2 linked regions of the Cystobacter fuscus genome follow. The protein of the gene in region 1 interacts with the protein of each later gene in a pairwise test. Links are inferred from orthologs where the notes say so. Each region holds a gene or a part of one and is shown in the gene's direction. Other genes may lie near its edges.

The links.
Region 2: the proteins of lpdA (region 1) and odhB interact in binary tests that used the Escherichia coli proteins (3 or more experiments, as listed by UniProt). The link is inferred for Cystobacter fuscus from one-to-one orthologs.

The regions. Positions count from the first base shown.
Region 1 is NZ_CP022098.1:4,607,505-4,616,486, forward strand. The notes cover bases 2,228-5,096. They hold lpdA (dihydrolipoyl dehydrogenase), read left to right. Parts: upstream 2,228-2,897; coding sequence 2,898-4,295; downstream 4,296-5,096. Other genes in these bases: CYFUS_RS19025 (hypothetical protein), read right to left, coding at 2,228-2,822; lipA (lipoyl synthase), read left to right, coding at 4,601-5,096. In the rest of the region: CYFUS_RS19015 (ribonuclease R family protein), read right to left, coding at 1-846; CYFUS_RS19020 (hypothetical protein), read right to left, coding at 872-1,681; more of CYFUS_RS19025, read right to left, coding at 1,707-2,227; more of lipA, read left to right, coding at 5,097-5,536; CYFUS_RS19040 (dihydrolipoamide acetyltransferase family protein), read left to right, coding at 5,572-6,840; CYFUS_RS51735 (ClpX C4-type zinc finger protein), read left to right, coding at 6,874-8,229; lipoyl(octanoyl) transferase LipB, read left to right, coding at 8,226-8,982. UniProt on the Escherichia coli protein: Lipoamide dehydrogenase is a component of the glycine cleavage system as well as of the alpha-ketoacid dehydrogenase complexes.
Region 2 is NZ_CP022098.1:10,536,913-10,546,025, forward strand. The notes cover bases 3,731-6,730. They hold odhB (2-oxoglutarate dehydrogenase complex dihydrolipoyllysine-residue succinyltransferase), read left to right. Parts: upstream 3,731-4,618; coding sequence 4,619-5,842; downstream 5,843-6,730. Other genes in these bases: CYFUS_RS42755 (2-oxoglutarate dehydrogenase E1 component), read left to right, coding at 3,731-4,629; CYFUS_RS42765 (cold-shock protein), read left to right, coding at 5,993-6,199; CYFUS_RS42770 (DPP IV N-terminal domain-containing protein), read right to left, coding at 6,305-6,730. Also shown: CYFUS_RS42740 (response regulator), read right to left, coding at 1-127; CYFUS_RS42745 (response regulator), read right to left, coding at 138-515; enoyl-ACP reductase FabI, read right to left, coding at 683-1,501; more of CYFUS_RS42755, read left to right, coding at 1,750-3,730; more of CYFUS_RS42770, read right to left, coding at 6,731-8,548; CYFUS_RS42775 (UPF0489 family protein), read left to right, coding at 8,597-9,113. UniProt on the Escherichia coli protein: E2 component of the 2-oxoglutarate dehydrogenase (OGDH) complex which catalyzes the second step in the conversion of 2-oxoglutarate to succinyl-CoA and CO(2).

The DNA.
Region 1 (8,982 bases):
GGTGACCCGTCCTTCCGGATCGATGCGCAGCTCCACCGTGACGCACAGCCGCTCCTCGCCCGGCACGAGGCTGAGCGAGCCCGCTGCCAGCGCCTCGGGGAGCATGGGCAGCAGGGTGTCCCCGAGGTACACGTTGGTGGCCCGCTCGCGAGCCTCGCGATCCAGGGCGGAGCCCTCGGGGATGAACTCGGCGGCGTCCGCGATGGAGACGAACAGCCGCAGCGCGCCATCCCCTCCCGCGGGGAGCACGGAGAGCGCGTCATCGATGATGCGGGTGATGGGCGCGTCCACGGTCACCGTGGGCACCTCGCGCAGATCCCTCCGGCCCTCCCGCGTGAGCGGCCGGGCGAGGACCTGGGGGACCTCGGCGTGGGCCTCCGGACCGAACTCACGGCGCAGGCCATGGCGCAGCAGGAGGCGCTCCAGGGAGCGGTCCACTCCGGGCGCGAGCTTGCGCACCAACCGGACCTTGTCCTCGTCGATGCGGGCCACCACCGCGTCGCCGGGCTGGACCTCGATGCCCTCCGCTTCCAGGGGCCAGGCGCCCGCGCCCACGTCCCGGTCGGGTTGGAGCAGCACACGCTCCTCGCGCACCACCACCTCGCCATAGAGCTCCTGGCGGGGCCGGTGCACGACCGACAAGCCGCTGGCGCGCCACCGGCCGTCCTCCGCGCGGGTGATTCTCGCGGAGACGACGTCGTCGGCCAGGTGGTGCCTCAGCTCCGGGGGAGGGATGAAGGCGGAGAGACCCTCGGAGGTGTTGCTGGGCCGCACGATGAGGAAGCCATGACCCCGGTGGTGGACGTCGATGTGGCCGGTGACGGTGCGGGAAGTGGGCGAGTCCATGGCGCCGCACCATGTTCCCGCCGCGTCACGGTGTCGAGAGGCCCCTCTCCACCAGGGACACGAGATCCGCCTGCACACCCAACACCGCGAAGCCGAAGTTGCCCCAGTTGTAGATGTCGCGGCGTGTCACGTCCGCTCCGCCCCCGAGCAGCCGCAGCCGCGCGTAGGCATTCACGTCGCCCCGCGTGTTCAGCGGAACACCCAACGTCAGGGCCACGTCGTAGATGCCGCCCGTGGTGTTGCCCACCAGACCAAAGGTGGAGAGCGCGTCGGCCTCCAGCCCCGCCCACACGCGCGAGGGCAGCTCGTAGCGCAGCCGGGTCTTCAGCGCGCCCACCACGCCGATGTCGCTCTCCTGCGAGTAGCGCGAGCCATCCACCGCGCCCCATCCCACCAGGGCGTTGCGGATCTGCACGCTCGCGCCGATGTCCCACTTGAAGCGCTCCCCATCGATGAGCCGGAAGAGGTAGCTGCCGCGGAACCCATCGAAGAGGTAGCGGCTGTCCACCACGGTGCCCGCGGGGAACACGGTTCCGCGGAAGTCGATGTCCCGCGACAGCGTCGCGCGCGTGGTCACGTCGAACGGGGCGTACAGCAGGATGAGGCCATGACGCGCGCCCAGGCGTGCCTCCACGGCGGCGCGCCAGGTGCGGTAGAGGGTGGCGTTCTGCTGGAGATCCTCGGCCGAATAGGACGTGCCCGAGGGACCATAGCGGCCATCGTTCTGGAAGATGGCGGCTGGGCCCGTCTCGTACTCGGCGAGCAGCCCCGTGAGGGGACTCGCGGCGAGGGCGGGCATGGAGAGCAGGGTCAGGACGAGCAGGGAAGTTCGCATGGTGCCCGCTCCAACGCCTCGGCCCTCAGCGCGTTACACGGATTTCCACGTCGATCAACGAAAGTGAACTCTTCGTGGGAAAGACACTGAGCGCCTCGACGTTCAGGAGGGCGGCCGGTAGCGCGCAGGACTCCCACTGCCCGGTGCCCTGGAACTGGCAGACCCGGGGGCGCACGAAGTTCGTCCGCGTGTCCGGATCGCTCATCCCCACCTCTTCCTCCACCCGGACCACGGCCCGCAGCAGGCCCGGGCCGCGCGCACGCACGCGCAGGGCCGTCAGGGCTTGGACGGGAGGCGAGAACACCGCGCTCAGCGCGCCGTCCTTGCGCCACCGGGGGGACTGCTCCGCCGCCGTGAGGGAGACGGACGTGGACTCCTGCCCATCGAAGGCTCGCTCCGCCCCCTCGGGGCCCACGACGCGGTCCGGCTCGAGCACGGCGGTCGTGGTGGCGGGCATCGCCGTCTGGACGAGCGAGGCCAGGGCAGGCACGTCACCTTGCACCACGACGGCCCGCAGCAGCGGGGAGGACACCCGTCCCTCGCGGGCACAGACCGGGGTGAGCTGCTCGAGCCAGGTCCTGCGCTCCCGCGTCGGGGGTTCCTCGTCCAGGGCGGCGGGCGCGAGTAGGGTGCGCACCACCTCGGCGCAGGCCCCCCGGGTTCCCGGGCCGGCGTGCTCCAGGTACCAGAGGGGAAGGGCGGGCGGGGGCGTTCCCCCCCGGCTCTCGGCCATGACCGCGCGGACGACGGCTTGTTCGCAGGGGTTGGCGCCGGAGGGGCAGCGCTGACACAGCAGGTCGAGCAGCTCGCGAGCGGGAGCCATTCCGGCCGTCAATGGGAAGCGGGCATCCAGGGCCGGGCCCAGCTCGCACGCCCGAACGGGCGGGGTGGGGCAGGCGTCCAGTTCCCGCCGAGCCGAGGCCAGGGCCGTGGCGTCCTCGGGCGCCTTGAGGACGTTCTCCAGGGACTTCTCGAGAGTCGGGCAGATCGGGGTACCGGGGGAGGGCGTGGACGGGATGCCGCGGGGCGGCACGGGGGCGGGCCCTCCTTCTGGCTCCCTGTGGGTGACGTAATAGAGGCGCGCGAAGGCCACCAGGGCGAGCGTCATCAGGAGGAGTGATCGGACGGGGAAGCGTCGCAAGGTGCAAACTCCTTGATTCCAGCCGGGAGGGGTGGTTATCAGCGCCGCGCGGTTACATCCACCCCGGAGGCATTCGTGGCTGAGACTTTCGACGTGGTGATCATCGGTTCGGGCCCGGGGGGTTATGTCGGTGCGATCCGGGCGGCGCAGCTCGGGTTGAAGACGGCCCTCATCGAGAAGGACAAGCGCCTGGGTGGCACGTGCCTCCACCGGGGCTGCATCCCCACCAAGTCGCTGCTGTGGAGCGCCTCGCTCCTGCATCACATCAAGGAAGCGGCGGACTTCGGCATCGAGGTGCCGGCGCCGGTGGTCAACTGGGCCAAGGTCCAGGAGCACAAGCAGAAGGTGGTCACCAAGGCCGCCAACGGCATCGACTACCTGATGAAGAAGAACAAGATCTCGGTCTTCAAGGGCCATGGCCGCATCGCCGGCAAGGGCAAGGTCGAGGTCACCGCCGACGACGGCTCCAAGCAGACGCTGGACACCAAGAACATCATCATCGCGACGGGCTCGGTGCCCAAGTCGCTGCCCAACGTGCAGGTGGATCACCAGCGCGTGCTCAACAGCGACTCCATCCTCACGATTGATCGCATTCCCAAGAGCCTCATCGTCATCGGCGCGGGCGCGGTGGGCTGCGAGTTCGCCTCCGTCTTCAACCACATGGGCACCCAGGTCTCCGTGGTGGAGTACCTGCCCAACCTGCTGCCCATCGAGGACGTGGACGTCTCCAAGGAGTTCGAGAAGCACTTCAAGAAGCGCAAGATCGACGTGCACACCGGCGCCAAGGTGGAGAAGGTGGAGAGCAGCGCCAACGGCGTGAAGCTCACCATGACCGTGGGCACCGAGACGCGCACCATCGAGGCCGAGTACGTGCTGTCCGCCGTGGGCCGCGCCCCGGTGACCGAGGACATCGGTCTGAACTTCACGTCCATCAAGGCCGATCGTGGCTTCATCAAGACGGACGAGATGATGCGCACCACCGAGCCGAACGTGTACGCGATCGGTGACGTCATCCCCACGCCGATGCTCGCCCACGTGGCCAGCGCCGAGTCGGTGCTCGCGGTGGAGCACATCGCCGGCAAGAAGCCCACGCCCATCAACTACGACCTGACGCCGTCGGCCACCTACTGCTACCCCGAGGTGGCATCCGTGGGCCTCACGGAGAAGAAGGCCAAGGAGCGCGGCTACGACGTGAAGACGGGCATCTTCCCGTTCTCCGCCGTCACCAAGGCCTCCATCTCCAACGAGGCCATCGGTCTGGTGAAGGTGGTCTCGGACAAGAAGTACGACGAGGTGCTCGGCGTCCACCTGGTGGGCCCGCACGCCACCGAGCTGCTCGCCGAGGCCTGCGTGGCGCTCCGCCTGGAGATCACCACCGAGGAGCTCGCGCACACGATGCACGCCCACCCCACGCTCTCGGAGATCATGAAGGAAGGCGCCGAGATGACCCTGGGTCACCCGATCCACATCTGAGCCGGGCGCTCCGCGCTCGCTTCACTCAGGCCGTCCGGGACGACTCCGTCTCGGGCGGCCGTTGCATGTCCGGGGGGCTGGTTGGTGGGGAGGGGGTGCTCGCCCGCCGGGTGGCCGAGCCTCTCATCACCCGGGCGGGTCGGGTGTGCGGGAGGCGCGAGTGTTCCGGGGCGGACGCGCGCTGCCTGGAATGGTGGGACGCGTTAGAAGGGAGATGCATTTGAATCCGCGCGAGAGCTGACATATCGCGTCAAGGCTTCCCGCTTGACCCTGCTTTCGCCCCAACCGTAGAAGGCCCGCGACCCATGGCGACTCCCGATCGTTTTCCCCTGCCGCAGGTAGCCGAATCCACTCGGAAGCCCGAGTGGTTGAAGGTGCGTCTTCCTCACGGGGAGGGGTACGAGCGGGTGAAGTCCATCGTGCGCCGCACGAAGCTGGCCACGGTGTGCGAGGAAGCGCGCTGCCCGAACATCGCCGAGTGCTGGGGTGGTGGCACCGCCACGGTGATGCTCATGGGCGAGGTGTGCACGCGCGCGTGCCGCTTCTGCCACGTGAAGGTGGGCGCGCCGCCGCCGTTGGATCCGATGGAGCCCATCCACCTGGCCCAGGCCGTCAAGGAGATGGACCTGGAGTACATCGTGGTCACCTCGGTGAACCGGGATGATCGGCCGGATGGGGGCGCGAGCCACTTCGCCTCGGCCATCCGCGAGCTGCGCCAGCACTCGCCCAAGACGATCGTCGAGGTGCTCATCCCCGACTTCAAGGGCAAGGAGCAGGACCTGGACACCGTGGCCCAGGCCCGGCCGCACGTGGTGGCCCACAACGTGGAGACGGTGGAGCGCCTCACCCCCACCGTGCGCGATCGCCGCGCCACCTACCGCCAGTCGCTCCGGGTGCTCGAGTACCTCAAGAACCGCCCCGAGCGGCTCTACACCAAGAGCTCCGTCATGGTGGGCCTGGGCGAGACGGACGCCGAGCTGGAGCAGACCTTCCGCGACCTGCGCTCGGCGGGCGTGGACGTGCTGACGCTCGGCCAGTACCTCCAGCCCTCGCAGTACCACCTGCGCGTGGAGCGCTTCGTGAGCCCGCCCCAGTTCGAGGCCTACAAGCAGCTCGCCGAGTCCTTCGGCTTCCTCTACGTCGCCTCCGGCCCGCTCGTGCGCTCGAGCTACCGCGCCGCCGAGTTCTTCATGAAGGGCCTCATGGAGCGTGAGCGCCTGGGGCTCGCCAGCGGCACCTGACGCCTTTCCTCTCCTCATCCCGAAACGGAACCCGAATGGCGATCTTCGAGTTGAAGCTTCCTGATCTTGGCGAAGGTGTTCAGGAGGGTGAACTGGTCAAGTGGCACGTCAAAGCGGGTGACCTGGTCAAGGAGGACCAGACCCTCGCCGAGGTGATGACGGACAAGGCCACGGTGACCGTTCCCAGCCCCAAGGCCGGCCGGGTCGTGCAGACGCACGGCAAGGAAGGCGAGATGGCGAAGGTGCACCAGCTCCTCGTCACGCTCGAGCTCGAGGGTTCCGCGCCCGCCCAGGCCTCGGCTGGCCATGGGGCTCCGGCGGCCGCTCCCGCTCCCTCCGCTCCCGTGGCCGCGGCGGCCAGCTCGGCTCCGGAGGCCGCGTCCGCGTCCAAGGTGCTCGCCACGCCGCTCACCCGCCGCATGGCGCGCGAGCACGGGTTGGATCTCTCGCAGATCGCCGGTTCCGGGCCGCAGGGCCGCGTGATGAAGGCGGACGTGAAGGCGGCCATCGCGGGCGCGTCCTCCTCGCGCAACGAGGTGTCACCGCCCCCCGCCGCCGCGCGTCCGGCCGCTCCCCCGGTGGTCTCGGGCCGGGCCGACGAGCGCATCCCGCTGCGTGGCCTGCGCAAGAAGATCGCCGAGAAGATGGTGCGCTCGAAGTTCACCGCGCCCCACTTCGGCTTCGTCGAGGAGACGGATGCCACGGAGCTCGTCGCCCTGCGCAAGCGGCTCAACGAGAGCCTGGCCGCCACGGGGGACAAGACGAAGCTGTCCTTCCTGCCCTTCATCGTGAAGGCCGTCATCGCGGCGATGAAGAAGTTCCCCCACCTCAACGCGCAGATGGACGAGGCCGCCCAGGAGCTCGTCGTCCGGGGCGAGTTCAACATCGGCATCGCGGTGGCCACCCCCGAGGGGCTCACCGTCCCGGTGATCAAGAACGCGGATCGACTCACCCTGCGCGAGCTGGCCGAGGAGATCCTCCGCCTGAGCACCGCGGCGCGCGAGCGCAAGCTGAAGATGGACGAGCTGACCGGAGGCTCCTTCACCATCACCTCGCTCGGGCAGTCGGGCGGTATCTTCGCCACGCCCATCATCAACCACCCCGAGGTGGCCATCCTGGGCATCCACCGCATGCGCAAGCGGCCCGTGGTGGACAAGAACGACCAGGTGGTCGTGCGCGAGATGATGAACATCTCCATCTCCGCCGATCACCGTGTCATCGACGGCCAGATGGCCGCGGACTTCGTCTACGAGGTCATCAAGTACCTGGAGCATCCGGACATGCTGTTCCTGGCCATGGCCTGACGGCCGTCGGCCTTCGCGAAGGAGTACGGGCCCATGGCCGAGAACGTCCGCGACGTCATCCGTGCCGCCCAGGCGGCGGAACTCGGCGGCGACAAGCGCCGGGCCATCGAGTTGTTCCAACGCGCCGCCGAGCTGTGCCGGCGCGGGGGAAACCGGGCCCGGGCGGAACAGCTCCTGCGCTATGCCCTGCGGTTGGATCCCTCCCGCACCGACCTGGAAGCAGAACTGCGCCGGTTGGAGGCGGGGGAGAGCGAGCCCTCGCTCCCCGTCCCGGTCGTGTCCTCGGATGAGGACGATGACGAGGACGACGTGCACGAGGGGAGTACCTGGGTGCTCGAGGAGGACTCCTCGACGCTCCAGGATGCGTTGCGCGAGGCCTCGCTGGCCGTGGATCGCCGCGCCAACCCGGTGGGTCTGGCGGTGAAGGTGATGCGGTCGGCCGTCCTCACCGCGGAGAGCGTGGGGACGCGGCGGGAGGAACCGCCCGCGCCGTCCGCCGTGTCCTCCCCGCCGTCGCTGGAGCGGGAGGGCATGTTCATCGAGCGAGGGCCGACCCGGGCCGATCCCGCGCTCGAGGCGTGGTGCTCCTTCTGCTGCCGGCCCCGGACCGAGGTGGGGCCGCTGGTGGCGGGTCCCGCCGGCGCGTTCATCTGCGCGGCCTGCATCGGAGAGTCCAGCTCGCTGCTGGGGGGCGTGACGGCGCGTGCTCCGTCCGCGCGGCCCCGGGCGTCGCGGCCCGTCACCCAGGAACTGCTGGGACAAGCGGAGGCCCGGGCGCGGCTCGAGAGCGGGCTGGCGGCGGGGGGACGTCGGGTGCTGGTGCTCGGTCCCGAGGGCTCGGGGAAGAGCACCTGGCTGCGGGCTCTCGCGGAGGCGGGGCGGGGTGAGGTCGTCACTCCGGAGTCGATCGATCGGGCCTCGGTGGAGGCCACGCTGCTCGTGGAGGACGTGGATCGGCTGCCCTCCGCCGGGCAGGCCGCGCTCGGGGCCTTCCTGAGTCGTCACCCCCAGCGCACGGTGGTGATGTCCGCCCGGGGGGGCGCGGTGGTTCCCGGACCCGAGCTCGTGTCGGACACGGGCCGCCTCTTCGTGCCCACCACGGCCTCGCTCTCCGAGGCCACTCGCGGCGCGCTCTCCCTGTCGTTGTTGGAGCAGGTGCAGCTGCTCGTCGTGCTCGAGACGCCCGGCGTCGAGCTGCTGCGGGAGATCGCCCGGCGACAGCTCTCCGCCCGGGAGGAGCTCCACCTGTCCGAAGAGGCGCTCACCGCGCTCGCCGAGGAGGCCGCCCGTTCACCTCGGACCGGACATGAATTGAAGGCGCTCCTGGCGCGGATTCCCCCCGGCTCCTGGCGGCGGGCGACTCCGGGGCCGGGCAAGGGAGACACGTGAACACTCTGACGGTGTATCGGCTCGGTCAGGTCGAGTACGAGGATGGCTTGCAGCTCATGAAGCTCTTCGGCGAGACCCGGCGCCAGGGCCTCTGCGGGGACGTGTTGCTGCTGCTCGAGCACCCGCCGGTGCTTACCCTGGGCCGGGCCGCCAAACGCGAGAACGTCGTCGCGGACGATGCGCGGCTGGCCGAGGAGCACATCGGCCTGTTCCAGACGGATCGGGGCGGCGACGTCACCTACCACGGCCCCGGGCAGCTCGTGGGCTACCCCATCTTCCTGCTGCCCGAGCACCGCCAGGACGTGCGCCGCTACGTGCGGGATGTCGAGCAGTGCATGCATCGCACGCTCGCCGAGTATGGCCTGTCCTCGGTGACGATCCCCAAGTGGCCCGGGGTGTGGCTCGGCGGCGAGGCGACGCACGATGCCCGGAAGATCGCCGCCATCGGGGTGCACCTGGCGCGCTGGCTCACCACGCATGGCTTCGCGCTCAACGTGAACACGCACCTGGATCACTTCCAGCTCATCGTGCCCTGTGGCATCCGCGAGGCGGGCGTCACGTCGCTGCAGCGCGAGCTGGGCCACCGCGTGCCCATGGCCGAGGTGGAGGACAAGGTGACGCGGCACTTCGCCGAGGTCTTCGAGCTCCAGCGCGCCGAGGGTCCGCCGCCCACGCGCACCGTGAGCGTCACGCTCCTCAAGGGCGAGGGCGCCGACACCCGCGTGCTGCTGCTGCGTCGGCGTCCCCATCGGG
Region 2 (9,113 bases), 5.9 Mb from region 1 along the record:
CCACCTTCTCCAGGGCCTCCCGGCCATTGCTCGCCGTGTTCAGCGCGTAATGGCCGGAGAGGATGGCGCGCTCGAGCGCGAGGATGGCATCACTGTCATCGACAAGGAGCAGGGACGGAAGGCTCACGGCTCGACGCTCAATTCTGGGTGAGGAATTTACGCACGGTTTCCGTCAGGTCGTGATGGGAAACCGGCTTGTTGATGAAGGCATTGGCTCCGGCCTCGACCCCGCGCTGACGCAGGTCGCCGCCGCGCTCGCCCGTGAGCAGGATGACGGGCACATCGCGAACCTGAGACAACGGGCTCGCTCGGACCTGCTTCACGAAAGTGATGCCGTCCATACCAGGCATATTGATATCGGCGATGACGAGCTTGACCGGCACCAGCCGGAGGAGCTGCAACGCCCGTGTCGCGTCTTCCGCTTCGACGAACCCCATCTTCAAATTCATGAGGTAGATCTTGAGGATGTTGCGAACGGTCGGGCTGTCATCCACGAGGAGGATGTTGGCGCTCAAACCCAGGGCTCCGCCCGGGCCACGAAGTTCGGGACCCGGTTGAAGGAAACGTTGGAGACTGTACCGTGACCTCGCCGTCCAGCAAAAGCCGGGGGGGGTCGAAACATGGAAAACGGGGGGAGGAGCGAGCTTCTCCCGCCGCACAGCAATCGACCAGCCGAAGGTGTTCAGCCCGGCTGGCCGCTCTCCTCCTTTTCGTCTTCATGAGGGTCCACCGGCGGAGCACCAATCGCATGATAGCCGCCGTCCACATGAATCATCTCCCCCGTGGTGGAGGGCATCCAATCGGACAGGAGCGCACACGCGGTCCGCGTCACCGCGTCATGGCTGTTGCGCGCATCCCACCCCAGAGGAGCCTGGCGACCCCACCCCTGCTGGAGGGATTTGAACCCGGGAATGCCCTTGGCCGCCACCGTGGCCAGCGGCCCGGCCGCCAGAGCGTTGACCCGGATACCCTTGGGCCCCAGATCCCGGGCCAGGTAGCGCACCGCGGACTCCAGGCCCGCCTTGCACACGCCCATCCAGTCGTAGATGGGCCAGGCCACGCGGTTGTCGAAGTCCAGCGCCACGATGGAGCCGCCCTTGGGCATCAGGGGCAGCACCGCCACGGCCAGCTCCTTGAGGGAGAAGGTCGAGATGCGGAACGCCGTCTGGACGCTCTCCCAGGGGGTGTTGAGGAAGTTTCCGCCCAGGGCGTTCTCGGGCGCGAAGGCGATGGCGTGCAGCACGCCGTCCACCCGGCCCCAGCGCTGGCGCAGCGCCTCGGTGAGGGCCGGGAAGTGCTCGGGATTGGACACGTCCAACTCCAGCACCTCGGTGCCCTCCTTGAGGCGTTTGGCGCTGCGCTCGGTGAGCGAGCGCGCCCGGCCGAAGCCGGTGAGGATGATCTCCGCGCCCTGCTCCAGCGCGTGCTCGGCGACCCCGTAGGCGATGGACTGGGGAGTGAGAACTCCGGTGATGAGGAGCTTCTTGCCCTGCAGCAACATGCGAAGGCCTTTCTGACGAAAGAAAGTGAGAGTGCCAGGGGGTTTACCACTCCCCGAGCCCCGGGTAAGCCAGGAAGACGTCCGAATCCGGCGACCCCCGGGCCCTCCCGAGGTGAAGTTGTGCTCACGCCGCGCATGAAACCTGCTGTTCCCGGGGAACTCAATCGTAGGGGCGAGCGAGGGCACTCCCAATAAATCTTGCCGAAAACCCCCCAACGGGGCGGCCTTCCAGTAAAAGGCAGCACGCCATGGCGAATTTCCAGGACTCGTATCTTTCTGGCGGAAACATCGACTTCATCGAGGGGCTCTACGCGCGCTACCTCGAGGACGCATCCAGTGTGGACTCGAGCTGGCGCGAGGTGTTCGAGCGCACCAACGGCGCCGGCCGCCCCATCTTCAACCCCACTCCCATCGAGCCCCCCGCCCCCGTGGTGCCGGGCAAGGACGCCAAGGCCGGCAAGGCAGCCCCCGCCGCCGCCCAGGCGCTCGCCCCGCAGACCCGGCCCACGGTGGCCTTCGAGCAGGACATGAAGCTGCAGGCCCGGGTGGATCAGGCCATCTCCGCCTTCCGCCTGCGCGGCCACCTGCGCGCCAACCTGGATCCGCTCCGCCGTCCGCGCCCGCCCATGGAGCACGTGGCCGACGTGGGCATGGCGGACGACAAGCACTTCTCCGCCACCGAGCTCGAGCAGATGGTGGAGAGCTCCAACGTCTTCCCCGAGGCGCGCGTCAAGCTCAAGGAGCTGCTCGGACGGCTGCGCCGCACGTACACGGGCTCCATCGGCGTGGAGTTCATGCAGATGCTCGACAGCGAGCGGCGCCGCTGGCTGATGAAGCGCATGGAGTACACCGAGAACCGCACCGAGTTCCCGGCGGCGGAGCAGCGCCACATCCTCGAGAAGCTCTCCTACGCCGAGGGCTTCGAGAACTTCCTGCACACCAAGTACATCGGCGCCAAGCGCTTCGCGCTCGATGGCGGCGAGGCGCTCGTGCCCATGATGGACGCGCTGCTCGAGGTGGGCGGCGGCATGGGCCTCAAGGAAGTCGTCATCGGCATGGCCCACCGCGGCCGGCTCAACGTGCTGACGAACATCCTGGGCAAGAAGCCGGATCAGATCTTCAGCGAGTTCGACGGTCCGCAGGATCCCAAGAAGCACATGGGCCGGGGCGACGTGAAGTACCACATGGGCTTCAGCTCGGACCACACCACGCGCGGCGGCCAGGGCATCCACCTGTCGCTGGCCTTCAACCCCAGCCACCTCGAGGCGGTCAACCCGGTGGTGGAGGGACGCGTGCGCGCCAAGCAGGATCGCAGCGGGGATGGCTCGCGCACCCGGGTGATGCCGGTGCTCATCCACGGCGACGCGGCCTTCATCGGCCAGGGCGTGGTGGCCGAGACGCTCAACCTCTCGCGGCTGCCGGGCTACGAGACGGGCGGCACCGTGCACCTGGTCATCAACAACCAGGTGGGCTTCACGACGGACCCCGAGGAGTCGCGCAGCTCCATCTACTCCACCGCGCTCGCGCAGATGCTCGACGTGCCCGTCTTCCACGTGAACGGGGACGATCCCGAGGCGTGCGTCCACATCGGGCGGCTGACGGCCGAGTACCGGCAGACGTTCAAGAGCGACGTGGTCGTCGACCTCGTGTGCTACCGGCGCTACGGGCACAACGAGGGCGATGAGCCGTCGTTCACCCAGCCGGAGATGTACGAGATCATCCGCAAGCACCCGACGGTGCGCACGCTCTACGCGCAGCAGCTCGCCAGCCAGGGCCGGGTGTCCGCCGAGGAGGCCGAGGCCCTCAAGCAGCGCTGCATGCAGGAGTTCGACGCGGCGCTCACCCGCGCCCGCGCGGAGAGCCAGTTCAAGGAGCCCAACGCGCTCGACGGCCTGTGGAAGCCCTACAAGGGTGGACCCGAGGCGGGCGTGCCCGAGGTGCGCACCGCGGTGGACAAGGAGAGCCTGCGCGGCACGCTCGCCAGGCTGGCCCAGGTGCCCGAGGGCTTCAACGTCCACCGCGACGTGGAGCGCACGGTCATCAAGAAGCGCCAGTCCATGGTCCAGACCGAGGAGCTGCAGTGGAGCGAGGGCGAGTCGCTCGCCTACGCCACCCTGCTCTCCGAGGGCTACACCGTGCGGGTGAGTGGTCAGGACGTGGAGCGCGGCACCTTCAGCCACCGCCACGCCGTGCTCCACGACGTGCAGACGGGCAAGGAGTACGTGCCGCTGCGCCAGTTCCCCACGGGCAGGGCCCACTTCGACATCCACAACAGCCCGCTGTCGGAGATGGGCGTGCTGGGCTTCGAGTACGGCTACAGCCTGGACGTGCCGGACGGCCTCACCATCTGGGAGGCCCAGTTCGGCGACTTCGCCAACGGCGCGCAGATCATCATCGATCAGTTCATCGCCGCGGGTGAGAGCAAGTGGCGGCGGCTCAGCGGCATCACGCTGTTCCTGCCCCACGGCTACGAGGGCCAGGGCCCCGAGCACTCCAGCGCCCGGCTCGAGCGCTTCCTGAACCTGGCGGCCGAGGACAACATCCAGGTCGTCTACCCCACCACGCCCGCGCAGATCTTCCACCTGCTGCGCCGCCAGGTGCTGCGCCCCCTGCGCAAGCCGCTCGTGGTCATGTCGCCCAAGAGCATGCTGCGTCTGCCCGAGGCCACCAGCAAGCTGGACGAGCTCGCCACGGGCTCCTTCCAGGAGGTCATCGCGGACAAGGTGGACCCCGCGGGCGTGACTCGGCTGCTGTTGTGCTCGGGCAAGGTCTACTACGACCTCGTCAAGGAGCGCGACGCGCGCAAGGACACCTCCATCGCCATCGTGCGCGTGGAGCAGCTCTACCCCTTCCCCTTCGACGAACTGTCGGGCCTGCTGGCGAAGATGCCCAAGCTCACCGAGCTGTTCTGGGTCCAGGAAGAGCCGCGCAACTCGGGAGCCTGGCACTTCATCTTCCCCCGCCTGCACGACCTCGTCGCCACCCGGGGACAGAACCCGGTGAAGTTGGGCTACATCGGCCGCGCGGAGGCCGCCAGCCCCGCCACCGGCTTCACCCAGACGCACAAACTGGAGCAGCAGCTCATCGTGGAGGAAGCCATCCTCCGAGGAACCAAGAATGGCCGTTGAATTGAAAGTCCCGCCCCTGGGCGAGTCCATCACCGAAGCCGTCGTCGGCAAGTGGAACAAGAAGAAGGGTGAGTCCGTCTCCGTGGACGAGCCCCTCGTCGTCCTGGAGACCGACAAGGTCACCATCGACGTGCCCGCCCCCGCCGCCGGCGCCATCGCCACCATCGCCTTCAAGGAGGGCGACAAGGTGCGCGTGGGTGATGTGCTCGGCACCATCGAGGCCGGTAGCGGCGCCAGCGCCTCGGCTCCCGCGCCGCAGCAGGCCGCCGCTCCCGCTCCCGCTCCCGCCGCCGCGCCCGCTCCGAGCGCCACCGCCGACACGCGCATCACGCCCACCGCCCGGAAGATCGTCGAGGAGAACAACCTCGACGTCTCCCAGCTCAAGGGCACCGGCGCCGGCGGCCGCATCACCAAGGAGGACGCGCTCGGTCAGCTCAGCCGTCCGGCCCCTGAGGCCACCGCTCCCGCGCGCGCTCCGGCTCCCGCCGCTCCCTCCGGCCCCCGCCCCCGCGCGGACCGCGAGGAGCGCGTGAAGATGACGCCCCTGCGCCGCCGCGTCGCCGAGCGCCTGCTCCAGGCCCAGTCCAACGCCGCCATCCTCACCACCTTCAACGAGGTGGACATGGGCGAGGTGATGGACCTGCGCAAGCAGTACAACGAGAAGTTCCAGGCCAAGCACGGCGTGAAGCTCGGCTTCATGAGCTTCTTCGTGCGCGCCGCCATCGAGGCGCTCAAGACCTTCCCCCAGGTCAACGCGGAGATCGAAGGCGAGGACGTCGTCTTCAAGCGCTACTACGACATCGGCGTGGCGGTGAGCGGCTCGCGCGGACTCGTGGTGCCCGTGCTGCGCGACGCCGACACCCTGTCGCTCGCGGACATGGAGAAGAAGATCGGTGACTTCGGCGTCCGCGCCAAGAACGACAAGCTCACCCTGAACGATCTGCAGGGCGGCACCTTCACCATCTCCAACGGGGGCACCTTCGGCTCCATGCTCTCCACCCCCATCCTCAACCCGCCCCAGACGGGCATCCTGGGGATGCACAACATCGTGGAGCGCCCCGTGGCCCGCAACGGCCAGGTCGTCATCCGGCCCATCATGTACCTCGCCCTCTCCTACGACCATCGCCTCATCGATGGCCGCGAGGCGGTGCAGTTCCTCGTGCGCATCAAGGACTGCATCGAGGATCCCACTCGGCTCCTGCTGGAAATTTGAAACAACGTCAGACGCCACTAGTCTGGAAAACAGGGCAACCGACTGGACAGCCGATCGGCTGCCCGCCAAAAATATCCAGAGTCACCCGACGGACGGGGGACGGGCAACGAACCGGTCTCACCGAGACCGGTTCCTGACGAGGAAGCATCAATGGCAACTGGCACCGTGAAGTGGTTCAACGACGCGAAGGGTTTCGGATTCATCGTGCAGGACTCGGGTGGTGAGGACGTGTTCTGCCACCACACCGCGATCAACATGGATGGCTTCCGCACCCTCGCCGAGGGGCAGAAGGTGGAGTTCGAGGTGTCGCGCGGCCCCAAGGGCCTGCAGGCCCAGAACGTGCGCGCCACCACCTGAAAGCCCCCAGCCACTGCTCACGGCAGATGGACTGAAGACAGAAGGCCCGGCCCCTCGACAGAGGAGCCGGGCCTTCTGCTTTCGCGCGCACGCGGAAGAGGTCGCCTACTTCTGGAGGTGGCGCTTGAAGTGGCCCATCACCCACTCGTACTGGCGCTGGGTGACGAGCGGATCCGGTACCATGTGCGTCAGCCCGCTGAGCGGCAAGAACTCGTGGTACTTGCCCGCACGGAAGAGCGCGTCGGACAGCTTGAGCGTGTGGAAGAAGTACACGTTGTCATCCGCGGTGCCGTGGATGAGGAGCAGCGGAGAGATGGGCTTGTCCGCGTCGCGCGCGTAGGTGAGCAGGGAGCTCTTCTCGTAGGCCTCGGGGTGCTGCTGGGGCAGCCCCAGGTAGCGCTCGGTGTAGTGGGTGTCGTAGTCGAGCCAGTCCACCACGGGCGCCCCGGACACGGCCGCCTTGAAGACGTCCGGACGCTTGAGCGCGGCGAGCGCGGCCATGTAGCCACCAAAGCTCCAGCCCTCGATGCCCACGCGCGACTCATCCACCTCGGGCACCGCGGCGGCGAGCGCGTGGACGGCGTTGGCCTGGTCCTCCAGCGTCACGCCGGAGAAGTCCAGGTGCACCGCGCGCTGCCACTGCGCGCCCCGCAGCGGAGTGCCCCGGCCATCGAAGCGGGCGATGAGGTAGCCCTGGTCCGCCATCCACTGCGACAACAGGTGCGGCGCCATGCTCTTGTGGACGACGGTGACGGTGGGGCCCGCGTACACCTCGACGATGACGGGCAGCTTCTCCCCCGGCTTCGCGTCACGCGGGCGCACCAACGAGGACTGGAACATCAACGGGCCCAGCTCGCGGAACTCCACGCGCGGCGTGAAGGGCGGCTCCACGGCCACCGAGGGCAGCTCCCCCACCCGCGAGCCGTCCGCGCGCGCCACGTAGGTGCGCGGCATCGACGTGAGGCTCGAGTGGGTGAAGAGCAGCAGCGCGCCCGACTTGGACACCGTCCCGGTCTCGACGGCCTCGCCCGCGGTGCCCGGACGCACCTGCTCCGGAGCCCCGCCGTCCTTCACGCGCCACAGGTAGCTCTCGGAGGGGTTGGGTCCGCCGTTGAAGTAGAGCACGCCCTCCTTCTCCAGGTAGCGCACGAACTCGCGCAGGCCCGCCTCCGGCTTCACGAGCGAGCGCGTGAGGGAGCCATCCGCGCCACGCAGCTCCACCTCGGGACCGCCGTTGCGCTCCGTGTACCAGAGGAAGCCCGAGCCATCCTCGAGCCAGTGCGGGAACGACTGATCCAGCTCGAGCCAGGCGTCATCCTTCTCCGTGAGCAGCTCGCGCGTGGTGCCGCTGGCCGGGTCCACCGCGAGCAGCTTCTGCTCCGTCTGGGTGCGGTTCTGCACGAGCAGCGTGAGCGGCCCCTTCTTCGGCCACACCACCGTGGCGAGGTACGGGTAGGCCTGCGCGTCCCACTTCACCCAGACCGTGTTGCCTCCCGACACGGGGATGACGCCCAGGCGCACCCTGGCGTTCTCCTTGCCCGGGCGGGGATAGGCGGGGGTGTCCGCGCCCCGCTCGGGGTGCATCACGTCGATGAGCGAGAGCTTCTCCACGCCCGAGGTGTCCGACTCCGTATAGGCGATGAAGCGCGCGTCCGGGCTCCACCACCAGCCGGAGTAGCGGCGCATCTCCTCCTGGGCGACGAACTCGGCCAGGCCATGGGTGAGCAGGGGCGAGCCCCCCTTGGTGACCTGGCGCTCGGTGTTGGAGGCCAGCTCCAGGCGGTAGACGTCGTTGTCGCGCACGTACGCCACGTGCTTGCCGTCCGGGGAGAAGCGCGGATCCACGATGCCCTCGCCCGTCTTGAGCTCCAGGGACTTTCCGCTCGCGCGCTCCACCAGGTAGAGCTTGCCCGACAGCGGCACGAGGATGTTCGAGCCGTCCTCGGACAACTGGTACGAGGTGAAGCCCCGGGCGCTCACGCGCATGCGCTCGCGGCGGGCCTTCTCCTCGGGAGACAGGGTCTCCTCGGCGCCCTTGAGGATGGACTCGGGGGTGAGCACCTCCCGGGCCTCGCCGCTCGCCACGTCGAAGGCGAACAGCGTCTGGATGGGCGCGCGGGGCTGACCGCGCAGGAAGAGCACGGTCTTCTCGTCGGGGGTGATGCGGGCCGCCAGGGGACGGCCACTCATGAAGCGGCGCGTCTCGGCGTAATCACGCAGGAAGGAATCGGTGGCGGAGGGCATGGGCTTGGTCGGGGGGTGCTGTTTCAGTGCGGGAGCGCAGGAGACGAGCAACGCGGCGGCGAGCAGGAGTCGCATGGGAGCAAGGCGCATGGGAAGCAGGGCCATTCTTCCTTTGGGAGGAAAGGCGCGCGCAGCCTACACTCCCGTCGGCTCATGGACGATTCCCAGCGACACCTGCGTCTGGCGGGCATCATCCGGCTGGCGCTCGGTGGCGGGCGGGGGCCGAGAGACGCCTACGTGTTCGATCCACACCGCCTCGCGCTCCCCGCCTGGGCCTGTGCCCTGGGCGAGGACGGGCCTCCGGCGCTGCTGGTGACGTTGGACCGGCACCTGGATCTGGTGGTGCCGGCGACGCCCGCGGCGGTGCCGGATCGCTCCGCGGGACTGCGCGCGCTCGATGAACACGCGCGCTGGCACCTCGACGTGCGCAACTACGATCACATCCTGGCGGCCATGGAGGCGGGACTCGTGGGCGATGCCCTGGTGCTCGCGCGGGCAACTCCTCGCGGCGCGTCCACGGCGGAGCACTACGTCGACACGCGGGGGCGCTCGCACCGCCTGGTGGTGGTGCCCACGGTGGACCGGGCGGCGGAGGCCTGGGCCTCGCCCGCGCCGGGAGACCGCGTGCGCGAGGTACTCGAGGCCGCCGAGCGGGTGCTGCTGGACGTGG